DNA from 3 places in the Sodalis sp. RH22 genome. Region 3 is predicted to be linked to each of the others. Evidence: riboswitches for the same ligand, from Rfam matches in the RefSeq annotation. Region 3 holds a riboswitch; each other region holds the start of a gene.
What was found. Region 3 has a riboswitch for thiamine pyrophosphate ahead of thiC (phosphomethylpyrimidine synthase ThiC). Riboswitches for the same ligand answer to the same signal wherever they lie in the genome.
Positions count from the first base shown of each region.

Region 1: linked by a shared signal. The riboswitch ahead of thiB (thiamine ABC transporter substrate binding subunit) and the one ahead of thiC (phosphomethylpyrimidine synthase ThiC) in region 3 are both predicted to bind thiamine pyrophosphate.
Region 2: linked by a shared signal. The riboswitch ahead of thiM (hydroxyethylthiazole kinase) and the one ahead of thiC (phosphomethylpyrimidine synthase ThiC) in region 3 are both predicted to bind thiamine pyrophosphate.

Region 1 is NZ_CP178731.1:2,850,498-2,855,061, reverse strand. It holds gene thiP (thiamine/thiamine pyrophosphate ABC transporter permease ThiP) at 1-1,083, opposite strand, end outside; gene thiB (thiamine ABC transporter substrate binding subunit) at 1,094-2,074, opposite strand; TPP riboswitch at 2,122-2,239, opposite strand; gene sgrR (HTH-type transcriptional regulator SgrR) at 2,299-3,987, opposite strand; gene sgrT (glucose uptake inhibitor SgrT) at 4,083-4,256, shown strand.
Region 2 is NZ_CP178731.1:5,407,655-5,412,218, reverse strand. It holds gene ACL2XN_RS24665 (hypothetical protein) at 1-901, shown strand, start outside; gene thiD (bifunctional hydroxymethylpyrimidine kinase/phosphomethylpyrimidine kinase) at 848-1,651, opposite strand; gene thiM (hydroxyethylthiazole kinase) at 1,648-2,442, opposite strand; TPP riboswitch at 2,482-2,582, opposite strand; gene ACL2XN_RS24650 (helix-turn-helix transcriptional regulator) at 3,228-3,959, opposite strand; gene ACL2XN_RS24645 (N-acetyltransferase family protein) at 4,384-4,564, shown strand, end outside.
Region 3 is NZ_CP178731.1:3,641,797-3,646,360, forward strand. It holds gene nfi (deoxyribonuclease V) at 1-176, opposite strand, end outside; gene hemE (uroporphyrinogen decarboxylase) at 203-1,267, opposite strand; gene nudC (NAD(+) diphosphatase) at 1,285-2,088, opposite strand; gene rsd (sigma D regulator) at 2,181-2,702, shown strand; TPP riboswitch at 2,747-2,860, shown strand; gene thiC (phosphomethylpyrimidine synthase ThiC) at 2,960-4,564, shown strand, end outside.

The sequences.
Region 1 (4,564 bases), 790 kb from region 3:
CGCGGACCAGGGACGTTGACGCAGCCTCAGCTCGCGGCTGCTCCATAGCAGCATCAGCGTTAGCACCACGCACAGCAGGCCCGCGCCCAGGGCAATGCGCAGCGACGTCAGCAATGCCGACCACAGCGCCGGCTGCGACAGGACCCGCGCCATGCCCGTATTGACACCGCCGGCCACCACGGCCAGCAGGGGCGGCGCCAGCAGCGCCAGCGCCAGGACAATAACCAGCGCGTCGGTCAAACGGCGCGCCAGATTATCGCCGGGATTGCGCCACTGGGAAAAATGCGTCGCGCCGACGGGAAACGCGCGGGTCAGCCGTTGGCTGGACAAGACCAGCCCCAGGCAACAGATCATTTGCACCAGGGCCAGCAGCGCCGCGCGGCCGGGATCGTAGTCATAGCTTAAGGCCTGGTAAATCGCCAGCTCAATGGTGGTCGCCCGCGGTCCGCCGCCCAGCGACAGCACCGTGGCAAAACTGGCGAAACACAGCATAAATATCAGCGCCGCCGCAGGCAGCAGTTGACGGCGCAGATAAGGCCACTCAAGAATGCGGAAGAAATGCCAGCCCGCCATGTCCAGCTGCGCGGCCAGCTGGCGCTGCTCCACCGGAATGCCTTCCAGCGCCTGCAACAACAGGCGGGTGGCCAACGGCAGGTTAAAAAATACATGGGCCAGCAGGATCCCCCGCAGGCCGTAGGGTGAAAAACCGTAGGGAATATGCAGCCAGAGGCATAGCTGCGCCAGCCAGCCGTGGCGACCATACACGCTCAGGATGCCGAACACGGCCACCAGCACCGGCAGCACCAGCGTCATGGCGCAAAAGCGCAGCAACAGCAGGCGTCCCGGAAACCGCCGGCGGTAAAGCGCCCGCGCCAAAAAAACGGCGGGCAGCACCGATAGCAGCGCCGACAGCAGCGCCTGCCAAAAGGTAAAACGCAGGACATGCCACAGATAGCTGTCCGACAGCACGTCGCGCCATTGGAGCGTCGGCGCGTTCAGCCACAAGGCGCCGACCGCCGTCAGGGCCACGGCCGTAAGCATCAGCGCGGCCAGCAGTCCCGGCCATAACCAGCGCGGTATCATCGGCCAGGCATCATTGGCTGACGGAACGCAACCAATCCTGGGTCCACGCGCCGCGTTTGGCCGCCACGTCATCCGCGCTGAAATTCAACGTCTTGGCCGGCAATACGTCAAAGCCGGCCGGCAGCGCGGTTTTGATCACCGGATACATCCAGTTGCCGGTGGGAATGGTCTGCTGGAAAGCCGGGGAAACGACAAAACGCATAAACTGCTGCGCCAGCTGCGGATTTTTACTGGCGGCTAATTGTCCGGCCACCTCGACCTGGAGATAGTGGCCTTCGCTGAAGGTCGCCGCCGCATAGTTATCCTTCTTTTCCTCGTTGATATGATAGGCCGGCGACGTGGTATAGCTGAGCACCATGTCCGCTTCTCCTTTCAGGAATAAGCCATAGGCTTCGCTCCAGCCCTTGGGCACGGTAACGGTTTTTTTCGCCAGCCGTTGCCAGGCCTGGGGCGCTTTATCGCCATATACCTGCTGCACCCAGAGCAATAAGCCCAGTCCCGGGGTACTGGTGCGCGGATCTTCGTAAATGATTTTCAGCGCCTGCGGCCCGTCTATCAGTTCATGCAGGCTTTTGGGCGGATTTTTCAGCTTGTTCTTGTCATAGACAAACGCAAAATACCCGTAATCAAAAGGCAGGAAGGTGGGATCATGCCACGCCTGCGGCAAGGTCAGATGAGCGGTGTCGACGTTATGCGCCGTAAAGAGATGCGTATCCTGCGCGGGCTTAAGCAGGTTGTTATCCAGGCCCAGCACCACATCCGCGTCGCTGTTCTTGCCTTCGATGCGCAGACGGTTGAGCAGGGCGACGCCATCTTCCTGCACGACATATTTCAGCTCGCAGCCACAGTCTTTTTCAAAGGCGGTTTTTATCGCCGGCCCCGGGCCCCATTCGGAGGCAAAGGAATCATAGGTATAAACCGTCAGGACGGGTTTTGCCAACGCCGGGGCGGCGGCGAGCAATAGCAGGCAGGGTAACCATTTTTTCAACACTTTGCGCTCCTGGAAAAAAAAAGGCGGCAAAGGCGTTTGAGGCGGCAGCGGGACGCACTCTCAAATCCCTTCGCCGGTATTAGCCGGATCAGGTTCGACGGGTATACTCTCAGCTTGCGCGCCGGCTAACGCTATGCCGGACGCTTCGCACCCCGTTGAGAACAAATGCAAGTGTAATGGTTTTATCCCTGGCTTAACAGCCTGTCTTACGTGTCTTATGTGTCTTATGTGTCTTGCGGGTCTTGCGGGTCTTGCGGGTCCGGCGGGGCGAACCAGGCGGATTTGAAATCAAACCATCCCAGCGTATTCATCCTGACCCCGCGCATGCTGCGCTGGCCCTGTAGAATCAGCCAATGATGGAACAGCGGGTGCAGGCGATGGCCGGTGATAAGCGATTGGCACCATTGCGCCATGGACAGGCCCTTGCCGCGCCATTTCTCCAGCGCGTCGCTAAGGTCGGCCGGCAGGCAATGATGCATCAGCGGCATCTCGTAAAAGCTGGCGAACAGGGAATAATCCAGCGGCAGGTAAAAATTAGCGCTGCCGAGCCATAAATCGCTCTCGGCCTCACCGTTATGCCAGGCGGCATAATCCACGGTATTGATCACCAGCGCGATGTCCTGCCGGGCCAGCACCGCACCGAGCGCGCGGCAAAGATCATCGAATTCCGAATGGGCGCGATAAACCGTCAGGGTGATGCTGCGCAGCCCCGCGGGTCTTGGCCGCGGTTGCGCGACCCTGCTATGGCGCCAGCGCGGCAGGATACCGTAGGCCGGCGACCAGTAATGCTGGTAGGCCGATCCCGCCTCGGTCAGCATGGCGATGGGATCGATATTTTCACTCAGCCAGCGGCGGGTATCATCGTTTTGCATCAGCGGCGAACGGGCATCAAACAGCAGGAAATAGCAGCCTTCCTCCAGCCGGGTTTCCAATTGACCCGGGGTGCTGTTATCCGCCTGGAGCTGGACGCCGGAATAGCTCAGCTCGGCGGTGAGTTCCGGCAAGATCCAGATATTCACTTCATCAATCAGTGCGCGATAGCCGAAATAATCATCAAAGGCGCGAATCTTCAATAAGCTTTCCCGGTTGTCGATCACCGCATAGGGTCCGGTGCCGACGGGACGGCGGACGAAGTCCGGCATCGTCTCCCATTCCTGCGGCAAAATCATGGCCGGCACGCTGCCCAATAGCCAGGGCAGCCAGTCGTCCGCGGCGGTCAGGGCGACATCAACGGTATTGGGGATGGCGGACGAGACAGCTTTTATATGGCAAAACAGCGGATTTCCCCGCAGGCGCAGCAGCGAGCTGCACACATCCTGCGGCGTCAGTTCCCGCCCATGATGAAAATGGATCGCCGGACGCAGGTAAAAGCGCCATAACAACGGCGAAATTTGCTGCCAATGATGGGCGAGGTCCGCTTCCAGTTCCCCATTTTCCTCATTTATTTTGGTCAGGCCGCTGAAAATCTGCCGCACGATGTGGTTCTCAGAACGCCGCAAAGGACTGCCGGGCAGCAGGTTCAGCAGCGGGCGATAATACAGTACCCGCAATATGTGCTTGCCCTGGCGGAAGCTGCGGCCCAGATGGGAAAGCAGCATCTGGCGTACCCTGTCCTTATCGCCCACCAGTTGGACCAACTGCTCGATGCGATCCTGCTCCAGCAGATCCTCCGCCCGCTGCTGTTGCAACGCCAGGCCGGTATAGTGAAAGGTCAGCTGCGAGCGCTTGCCGCGCCCGGCTGTCGCCTGCCACTGCAGCCAGCCCATTTCCTGCATGGTTTTCAGCAGCGTACGCACATGCCGGCGCGTACAGCTCAGCGCCTGCGCCAGTTCGTTCAGGGTGGTTTCCTGTGTCTTGCCCTGGCAGCTTTGCCACAGGCGGATAAATTGTTGCTGCAGGCGTGGCGAGGACATAAAAGAGGAACACTCCTTAAAAAGTCATCTGTTTTTCTTCCGGTATCTTAAGCCGATACTGGTCGTGTCGAAAGGGCAGAATAGGGATTGTAACGATGAAAATAGCCAATTTGCGCCGGTTTTATCAGCATTATTTTATCGCCATCTGCGGGCGCGGCGTGATCCGTCCCGACAGGGGCCGCAGCGGACAGCGCATGGCGCTGTTGTTACAGGTAACCCAATGGCATACGGATTCACTGTCCGAGCAGGAATACCGGGAGTGGATGTGATGTCTCGTGGCGGGGGGTGATATAAAAGTCCTGCGGTATTTTCGCTTGCCGTAAGTTTGGTTTTATATGTTGAGCCGGGCGCTGGCAAGCGACAAGGGGATGGCAGTCGCGCCATCCCCTTGACCCCGCGCTCCCGGCAGATCGCGCGCCGCAAGCGGTACCTTCCTGCGCCGGATCCACCTTTTCGCACCGGCCCGTACGCGCTCCCGGCGCGAACGGGCCTCTCGCCGCGTCCAGCGGCTCGTGCCGGTGGAACCGGCTCCGTCAGCGCGCTCAATGCCGGCCAAAGGGCCGCTCCCCTTATCACC
Region 2 (4,564 bases), 1.8 Mb from region 3:
ACCCGCCCTGCCCGCGCCGCAAACGCTTTACTACAGCGCCGGGGAAGCCCATCCCCTGGAGACGCTGACGGAAAAAAGCCTGTGCGGCATGGTCGAGGATATGAAAGTCACCCAGAGTGACAAAGAACATTATATTACCGGCTGGATGGGGCCCCACAGCGTGGTGGTTATCCATAACTACCGCGAAAAGCGCGGCACCTCCAACGGTTTTGTGTTGACCAAAGAGAACCAGTACCGGCTCAGCGTGCAATCCATTGAGTTCCGCATCCCGAAATTAATCCTTTGGCTGTCGCTGCGCCGCAATCCGCGCACCATGACGCTGATTACCTACAATACGCTGGGCGATATGGTCAGCCCGCTGATGCAGTTTCGCAATATGACCGATAAGCCGGTCAAGCGCATGCTGGAGCAGGACTGGCAGGCGCTTAACGACTATATCGGCATGGCCTGCTGGCAGTTGGAAAACGGCAATCCGCTGTGGCATCAGCTGCTGCAGACGTTAACGCCCGACACGCTATCAGGCTTGATCAACGCGCCGGTGTTCAGCGAAAAACGACTGCAAAAAGACGGCGAGTACGAAGGTTTCTGGGCCGGGAATGTCTTTATCGGCCGCTGTCTCGGCCCTTATCCGGCGCTGCAATTATTATGGCGCGATGAAGACAACCAGATGCAGCCGGGGTATATCTATACGGCGGTACCGGAATACCGGGGCGGCACTCCCCTGCCGTCATTGCGCATCCGCCCGCACCGCGGCGAGAACAGTTATTTGCTCAACGCCTTCGACGCCCGGCATCTGCACGACGCCCGCTCGCTGCTTAACTTTGCCCAGGGCATTCTCACCGGAATGTCACCACCACTGGTGGAAATGATGGACCGGCCCGATCCCCTGCCCGACCTGTAGATCATCCGCATGCAGCAGCGCCTGCTGCAGCCAGGCTTTGGCCGCCGCGAGCGTTTGCGCCCAGTCGTCATGCAGCGGACGCAGGGCCGCCAGCGCGGCGGAGAGCGTGCAACCGGTGCCATGGGTATGCCGGGTGTTCACCCTGACGGCGTCGAAACGCCGTTCGTCCGTGGCGGTGATAAGCCAGTCGGGACTGGAGTCGCCATGCAGGTGGCCGCCCTTCATCACCACCGCCTGGCAGCCGTAGGCCAGGAGTTCCCGGCCCTGCCGGCGCATTTCCTCCTCGCTGGCGGCGGCGCGGCAGCCCAGCAGCGCCGCCGCTTCCGGCAAATTAGGGGTGATGATGGACGCCAGCGGCAATAAGACATCCCGCACGGCGCTCACGGCATCCGGCGACAGCAGGAAATCGCCGCTTTTCGCCACCATCACGGTATCGAGCACCACATAGGGTATGGGATATTGCCGCAGTTTTGCCGCCACCGTCCGCACGATGTCCGCCTGCCCGAGCATGCCGATTTTAGCGCTGTCGATACGCAGGTCACCGAGCACGGAATCCAGCTGGGCGGCGACGAATTCAGCGCTGATAGGATAGATGGACTGCACGCCGCGGGTATTTTGCGCCACCAGCGCGGTGATGACCGTGGCGCCATAGGCGCCAAGCGCCGAGAAGGTTTTTAAATCAGCCTGGATACCGGCGCCGCCGCTGGGATCGGTGCCGGCGATACTGAGCAGGTTATGGCAGCGCTTCATTGTATATCCTCCTCCTGCAGGCCGTACAGCCGGTCGAGGAAGCCGACGGCAAAGCTGCCCGGACCCGCCGCGTCCCGGGCGGTTAACCGCCCGGCCCGCGCCATGATCCTGCAGGCGGCGGCCAGATGCTGCAACCGATCGCCCGGCAGGGCGCAAAACGCCGCCGCCACGGCCGATAAGGCGCAGCCGGTACCGGTGACGCGCGTCATCATGGCGTCGCCGTCGGTTACGGACCAGACCCGATCGCCGTCGGTGATAAAATCCACCCGGCCGGTAACCGCGACCAGGGTGCCATAGTCCGCGGCCAGCTGGCGGGCAAAAGGCAGGGCGTGGCGGGAGTCGTCGGCGCTGTCCACGCCGCGGCCCAGGGCCGGCTGCCCGGCCAGCGCCAAGATTTCCGAGGCATTGGCGCGAATGGCGGCGGGTTTTAACGTCAATATGCCCCGGGCAAATTCAGTACGGAAGGTTAATGCGCCCACGGCCACCGGATCCAGCACCCATGGCGTGCCGGCCTGATTGGCCGACGTAATGGCGGCCATCATCGCCTCGGCCCGCGGCGCGGTCAGCGTGCCGATATTCACCAGCAGCGCATCGGCCATGGCGGCGAACTGAACCGCCTCACGGGGTTCGATCACCATGGCCGGGGCGGCGCCGACGGCCAGGAGCGCATTGGCGGTAAACGCCTGTACCACGTCATTGGTCATACAATGGACTAATGGCTTGCGCTGGCGCAGCAGGGTAAGGGAAGACGCGGCGGCTAAGCCGGGCAGTTCGGCAGGTTCGGTAATCATAGCGCTCCCAGCCGGCGCTGAGGAAGACGGACCCGGCGGGACAACAGGCCGTGACTTCCCTACGCTGGCATTATCCAGATCAGGTCATACGGGTAAAATCTCAGTCCGGCGCACAGCGGCGGACACCCCGAGTCAAGTGGCATGATTATCCGGCGGGCGGGAGAAAAGATCAATGGTGAGTTTGCCGGCGGAGCCTGGTCCCTCCGCCGGCGTCGATCTCATAAACACAATTATCAGCAGACTTAATAATAAGGCTATGAGCAGGGCCGCTGGGGACTGACCAACATCCGGCCGTAACAAACGTCCCCGCAGAATTGCGCACCCGTGGCACCGGTGGGCGTCAACCACCACTGCGCACTGTCCCCGGCCCCCTCCAGGCGGGCAAATCCCGCCTCGGCCAGCGCGCTTAACCGCCCGGCCAGCCAGGGATCGTCTTTTATCGGCGGGGAAAAGCGCCAACGGGGCTCAGCATGACAAAACATTGGCTTATTATTCATGAGATCGATTAAAATTATTTTATGGAGATGCTCAGAGGAATATGCCGTTAATGAAAACAAAGCTAATAAATTAAAAAGACAGAATCTAATCATGCCTACCTTCAACAGCCAGAAGAATCACCGGGCAATGATAGCATCAAATTTCTCGCGGCAACGCCTGCATCTTAAACACTATATAAATGATTGCAAATATATTGGCAACGCTGTCCATTTTAAGCCGACAGCATAATAAAACTCCCACAGATGGACAGGGTTGTGATCACGTTGCGCGAAATGATAAATGGATAGTTAACCAAATAATTTAAGTTCCGTGGCCCGGCTGATGGCATGTTTTGCATTCGTAACGCCTAGCTTATCAATAATATTTCTGATATGAAATTTTACCGTTCCCTCGCGTATTGCCAGGATGGTCGCGACCTCGCCATAGGTTTTTCCGACACTGGCCCAGAATAATACTTCTTTTTCCCGGGGAGACAGCGCCTGGACGTGTGATCTCTCGCCATGGGACGTGGCGTTGGGCAACGTATTTTGCATAAAGTTCAATACCTTATCATGAGTGCTAATCAGCAGCATCTGCAGTCTTTCTTTGTTTTGCTCAATAAAATGATAAAAGTCCTCCTTTCCCTGGCGGTTGCTGATGCTTAATGTAGCCAGGTTGTTATCGCAATCATGCAACGTAAAAGTGTAGCCGCTGTCAAGCCGGTAATATTTTGACAGCCTGAAAAAGCTATGCTCTTGTATTATCGACGGATTATCAGGCCAAAAAAAAGGGGTGAATTTCCGGCAGGCGATGAGCATCACCGGGTCGATTTTTTGATAACCGTAACTGCGGTATTGATTCAGCCAGCCGCTGGGGTAGTCGGATATTATATAGGCTGGGAAGTTATCGCTTTTATTCATCATAAAGTAGGCAAAACAGAACGCGTTGGCGTTCTTGAATATCTGCTGAAGATAAAGTTTGATTTCTATTTTCATCGTTTGGATAAAGAAATCTTGATTATTCTCTAAGGGTTTTTCCATAAAATATGCCTGCCATATTAACTAACACTCATCATTTATTATCCATAAGGGGTAATAAAGAGCAGTTTCAACATGTAATACCGGTGGGATTTTGGATAATATAAGAGGCAGGCTATGGATGCAACCTCTAACAGTTTTATCAATCATTGCGGCGCTAATGACTGCCGCCCAGGGCTTGCGCTACCCTCATACCGGTGTTTAAGACGGTTTATCCTCAGCGGCATCCCGCGTTTATATTAATCTAGTTTAAGCTTCAGCTAGATGCGACCGGATAATAATCGCGATCGCCTGCCGGCGGACCGCACCGCGCCGGCACCGCATCCTATACCGCCTGGAAATAATAAGCACAATATTATTTATTCCATCTATAAGTTAAACTTGATACTGAGAAGGTAACAAATCAATAAGTTAACTAAGGTTTCAGATGAAAAAAGAGGATGTGGTTGTCAGGGATTACCGGGAAGCGGATCGTCCTTTTCTGCGTACTCTCTATCTGTCGGCACGCAAGGCCGGCTGGACCTGGCTTGATAACCGGCAGTGGCGGCTGGAGGATTTTGACGGCGCCACGTTCGATGAAAAGATCATCGTCGCCGAAATACAGGGCC
Region 3 (4,564 bases):
AGCTCCAGCGACGGAAAACGCAGCAGCGCGATAGCCGCGCGGGTAACGTCGCCCCCCTGTTCGAACCCCACATCGGCGCCGGCGATTATCGCGGGCGTGGAAAAAGCGAAATCGTCATGGCGTATGACCCTACTGGCGGTGGCGACCTGCTCGGCGCGCAATGCTGTTATATCCATGTTTTTTCCACCTTTTTCACCAGTCTTTACAGATGATAGGGGCGCGACAGGCGATGCACCGCCTCAACAAAAATGCCCGCATGTGCCGGCGGCACGTCCTGATGGATACCGTGCCCCAGATTGCAGACATGCCCCTCACCCCGACCGAAACCGGCCAGAATGGACTCCACTTCCTGTTCAATACGCGCCGGCGGCGCGTACAACACCGAAGGATCCATATTGCCCTGCAGCGCGACCTTATCGCCCACGCGACGGCGCGCCGCCTGAATATCGGTGCTCCAGTCCAGGCCCAGCGCATCGCAACCGGTTTGCGCCATGGCTTCAAGCCATTGGCCTCCGCCTTTGGTAAACAGCGTTACCGGCACCCGGCGGCCTTCATGCTCCCGCTGCAGGCCGTCGATGATTTTTTGCATGTAATCAAGGGAAAACTCAAGATAGCCGCTGCCGGTCAGCACGCCGCCCCAGGTATCAAAGATCATCACCGACTGCGCCCCGGCGCGAATCTGGGCGTTCAGGTACAGCGTTACGCTCGCCGCCAGCTTATCGAGCAATAAATGCAGCGTCTGCGGCTCGGCGTACATCATTTGTTTGATTTTAGTGAAGACTTTGCTGGTGCCGCCTTCAACCATATAGGTGGCCAGGGTCCAGGGACTGCCGGAGAAGCCAATCAGCGGCACTTCTCCGCGCAGGTTGCGCCGGATGGTACGTACGGCGTCCATCACATACCCCAGCTCCACCTCCGGATCCGGTATCGGCAACTGCTCCACGTCGGCTTTACAGGTAATCGGACGGGCAAAGCACGGCCCCTCCCCCTGTTCAAAATACAATTCCAGTCCCATGGCGTCGGGAACCGTCAGGATATCCGAAAACAGGATCGCGGCATCAAGCGGAAAACGACGCAACGGCTGCAAGGTCACTTCACAGGCCAGTTCGGCATTCCTGCACAGTGACATAAAATCACCGGCCTCGGCGCGGGTGGCTTTATATTCCGGCAGATAACGCCCGGCCTGGCGCATCATCCATACGGGCGTGACATCAACAGGCTGGCGCAGCAGGGCGCGCAGATAGCGGTCGTTCTTCAGTTCATGCATACAGGATTCCCTTGCAGTTATGAATGGAGTGTAGCATGCGGGCCGTCATTTTCCCGATCGGCGCGGCAGAGCGCGACCGTGTCCTCAATTAAGCGCCTGGCCACGGTGCCGGGCGGCGGCAGCAGGGGCAGCGCGTCATAACGGTACCAGCCGGCATCAAGGATTTCATTATGATCGGGGGTGATTTCGCCGCCGGCGTACTCCGCCATAAACGCCATCATCAGCGAATGCGGGAAAGGCCAGGGCTGCGAGGTGACATAACGGACGTTTTTCACCTTAATCCGCGTCTCCTCCATGACCTCGCGGGCCACGGTCTGCTCCAGGGTTTCCCCCACCTCGGCAAAACCGGCCAGCACCGTGTAAATGCCGCCGCGATGGCGGGTATGCTGGGCCAGCAGGATATCGTCGCCGCGGCGGATCGCCACGATAATACAGGGCGCGATTTGCGGATAATACCGTTCATGGCAATGATCGCACAGGCAGGCCCATTCCCGGTTACTGACGCGCATCTCATGGCCGCAGTAGCCGCAATAGCGATGGGAACGATAAAACTCCGCCAGTTGCACGCCCCGGCCCGCCAGTTGGAACAAGCCTGGGTCGCTATCGATGATCTGGCGCACCGAGCCCATATCCCGGGGCATGGCGTGGCGTACCAGCCAGGCGGGCGACCCCTCCCATTCGCCGATAAGCGTCGCTGTCAATCCTTGAAGTGACCAGGCCGATGCCGTTCCAAATGGCAGTTCCCCCTTGGGTAACCACAATTTGCTGTCCTGGCTGACGATCCACCAGCCATTTTCGCTACCGTTGAGTTCTTGTTCCATTTTAGTTGCACTACCTCTTATTCACTGGCAAGCTAGAAATTAGCTTTAATTGATGAGTAACGCAGCGTTACTTTATTACATCGGAGTCAATCATGCTAAACCAGCTGGACATTCTGGCTCAACGCGTTGGCGGCAGTAACGAACTGATCGATCAGTGGATACTGGCCCGCAGGAAGTTGCTCATTGCGTATTACCATCTCATCGGTCTTAAGCCCAATAAAGAAAAGCATACTCCCCTGGACGAAAACGCGCTGGACGACTTTTGCCATAAACTGGTGGACTACCTTTCCGCCGGCCATTTCCATATCTACGATCGTATCGTTCAGGACGCGGACGATACCAGCAGCAGCAAAAGAATCATCAGTACCCAGTTGTATCCGGCGTTGCAGGAAAATACCAAACAAATCATGGCATTTTATGATAGCCAATTGGAAACGGCCATCGATCATGATAACTGTATGGAGTTCCAACAGGCGCTTTCCGGCGTGGGCGAGGCCCTGGCCACGCGTTTTGCCCTGGAGGACAAACTGATCCAGCAGGCGCTGGAATATAAAGCGGACTACCTGGCCTCGGTGCCGGCCGCCAATAATCCGGACGTATCGCGTCTGGCGTAATTTTGCGGTAAGCAGTAAGTCGTAACCGGTCCTTCACGGGCCGCTATATCTTGTCGGAGTGCCTAGCGCGTACATTACGCCAGGCTGAGACCGTTAATTCGGGATCCGCGGAACCTGATCGGGTTAATACCTGCGAAGGGAACAAGAGTAAAGCAACGCTTTGATTTATAGTCTATTTTGCTAAATTCAAAGCCCGGCCTCATTACTCCCGTAGCGCTCCTGACAAGCAATTTTCCCGTTTATTGTGAGGAATTGCTATGTCGTTATCCAAAACCACCCCTTCCCGCCGTGAGCAGCGCGCCCAGGCGCAGGAATTCATCCATCGTCTGAAAGGCGAAGCCTTCCCCAACTCCCGGCGTATTTATCTCCAGGGCAACAGCGCCGACATCCGGGTGCCGATGCGGGAGATCGCGCTTAGCCCCACGCTTATCGGCGGCAACGGCAAAACGCCGCGCTACGAAGAAAACGAGCCGGTGCCGGTATACGACACCGCCGGACCCTATGGCGATCCGGCGACAGAGATAGACGTGCGCGCCGGCCTTCACCGCCTGCGTTCGGGCTGGATTGAACAGCGCGGGGACAGCGAGGCGTTGAACAGCCTAAGCTCGCGTTATACCGGCGAACGCCGGGCCGACGAGGGCCTGGATGAGGTTCGTTTCGCCCCCAGCCATACGCCGCGGCGCGCCAAACCCGGCCGGCGCGTCACGCAATTGCATTATGCCCGCGCCGGCGTCATTACGCCGGAAATGGAGTTTATCGCCCTGCGGGAAAATATGGGCCGCGAACGCATCCGCGGCGACGTATTGCTGCAACAGCATCCCGGCCAGAGCTTCGGCGCGCATTTGCCGCCGGATATTACCCCGGAGTTCGTGCGCCGGGAAGTGGCCGACGGTCGTGCCATTATCCCCGCCAATATCAACCATCCGGAGTCGGAGCCGATGATTATCGGCCGCAATTTCCTGGTCAAGGTCAACGCCAATATCGGCAACTCGGCCGTCAGTTCATCCATTGAGGAAGAGGTCGAGAAGCTGGTCTGGGCGACCCGTTGGGGAGCGGATACGGTGATGGACCTGTCCACCGGCCGCTATATCCATGAAACCCGCGAGTGGATCCTGCGCAACAGTCCGGTGCCCATCGGCACGGTGCCCATCTACCAGGCGCTGGAAAAAGTCAACGGCGTGGCGGAAAACCTGACCTGGGAATGCTTTCGCGACACCTTGCTCGAGCAGGCGGAACAGGGCGTGGACTATTTTACCATCCATGCCGGCGTGCTGTTGCGTTACGTGCCGATGACCGCCAAACGGTTGACCGGCATCGTGTCGCGCGGCGGATCCATTATGGCCAAATGGTGCCTGTCGCATCACCAGGAAAGCTTCCTCTATGAGCATTTTCGCGATATTTGCCAGATTTGCGCCGACTACGACGTCTCATTATCCCTCGGGGACGGCCTGCGTCCCGGCTCCATCCATGATGCCAACGACGAAGCGCAGTTTGCCGAACTCTATACCCTGGGCGAATTGACCAAAGTTGCCTGGGAGTACGACGTGCAGGTGATGATCGAAGGCCCTGGCCATGTTCCCATGCAGATGATCCGGCGCAACATGACCGAACAGCTGGAGCATTGCCACGAAGCGCCGTTTTATACCCTGGGGCCGCTGACCACCGATATCGCGCCGGGTTACGACCATTTTACCTCCGGCATCGGCGCCGCGCTTATCGGCTGGTTCGGCTGTGCGATGCTGTGCTACGTCACGCCGAAAGAGCATCTGGGCCTGCCGAACAAAGAAGATGTTAAGCAGGGGCTTATTACCTATAAAATCGCCGCTCACGCCGCCGATCTGGCCAAAGGCCATCCCGGGGCG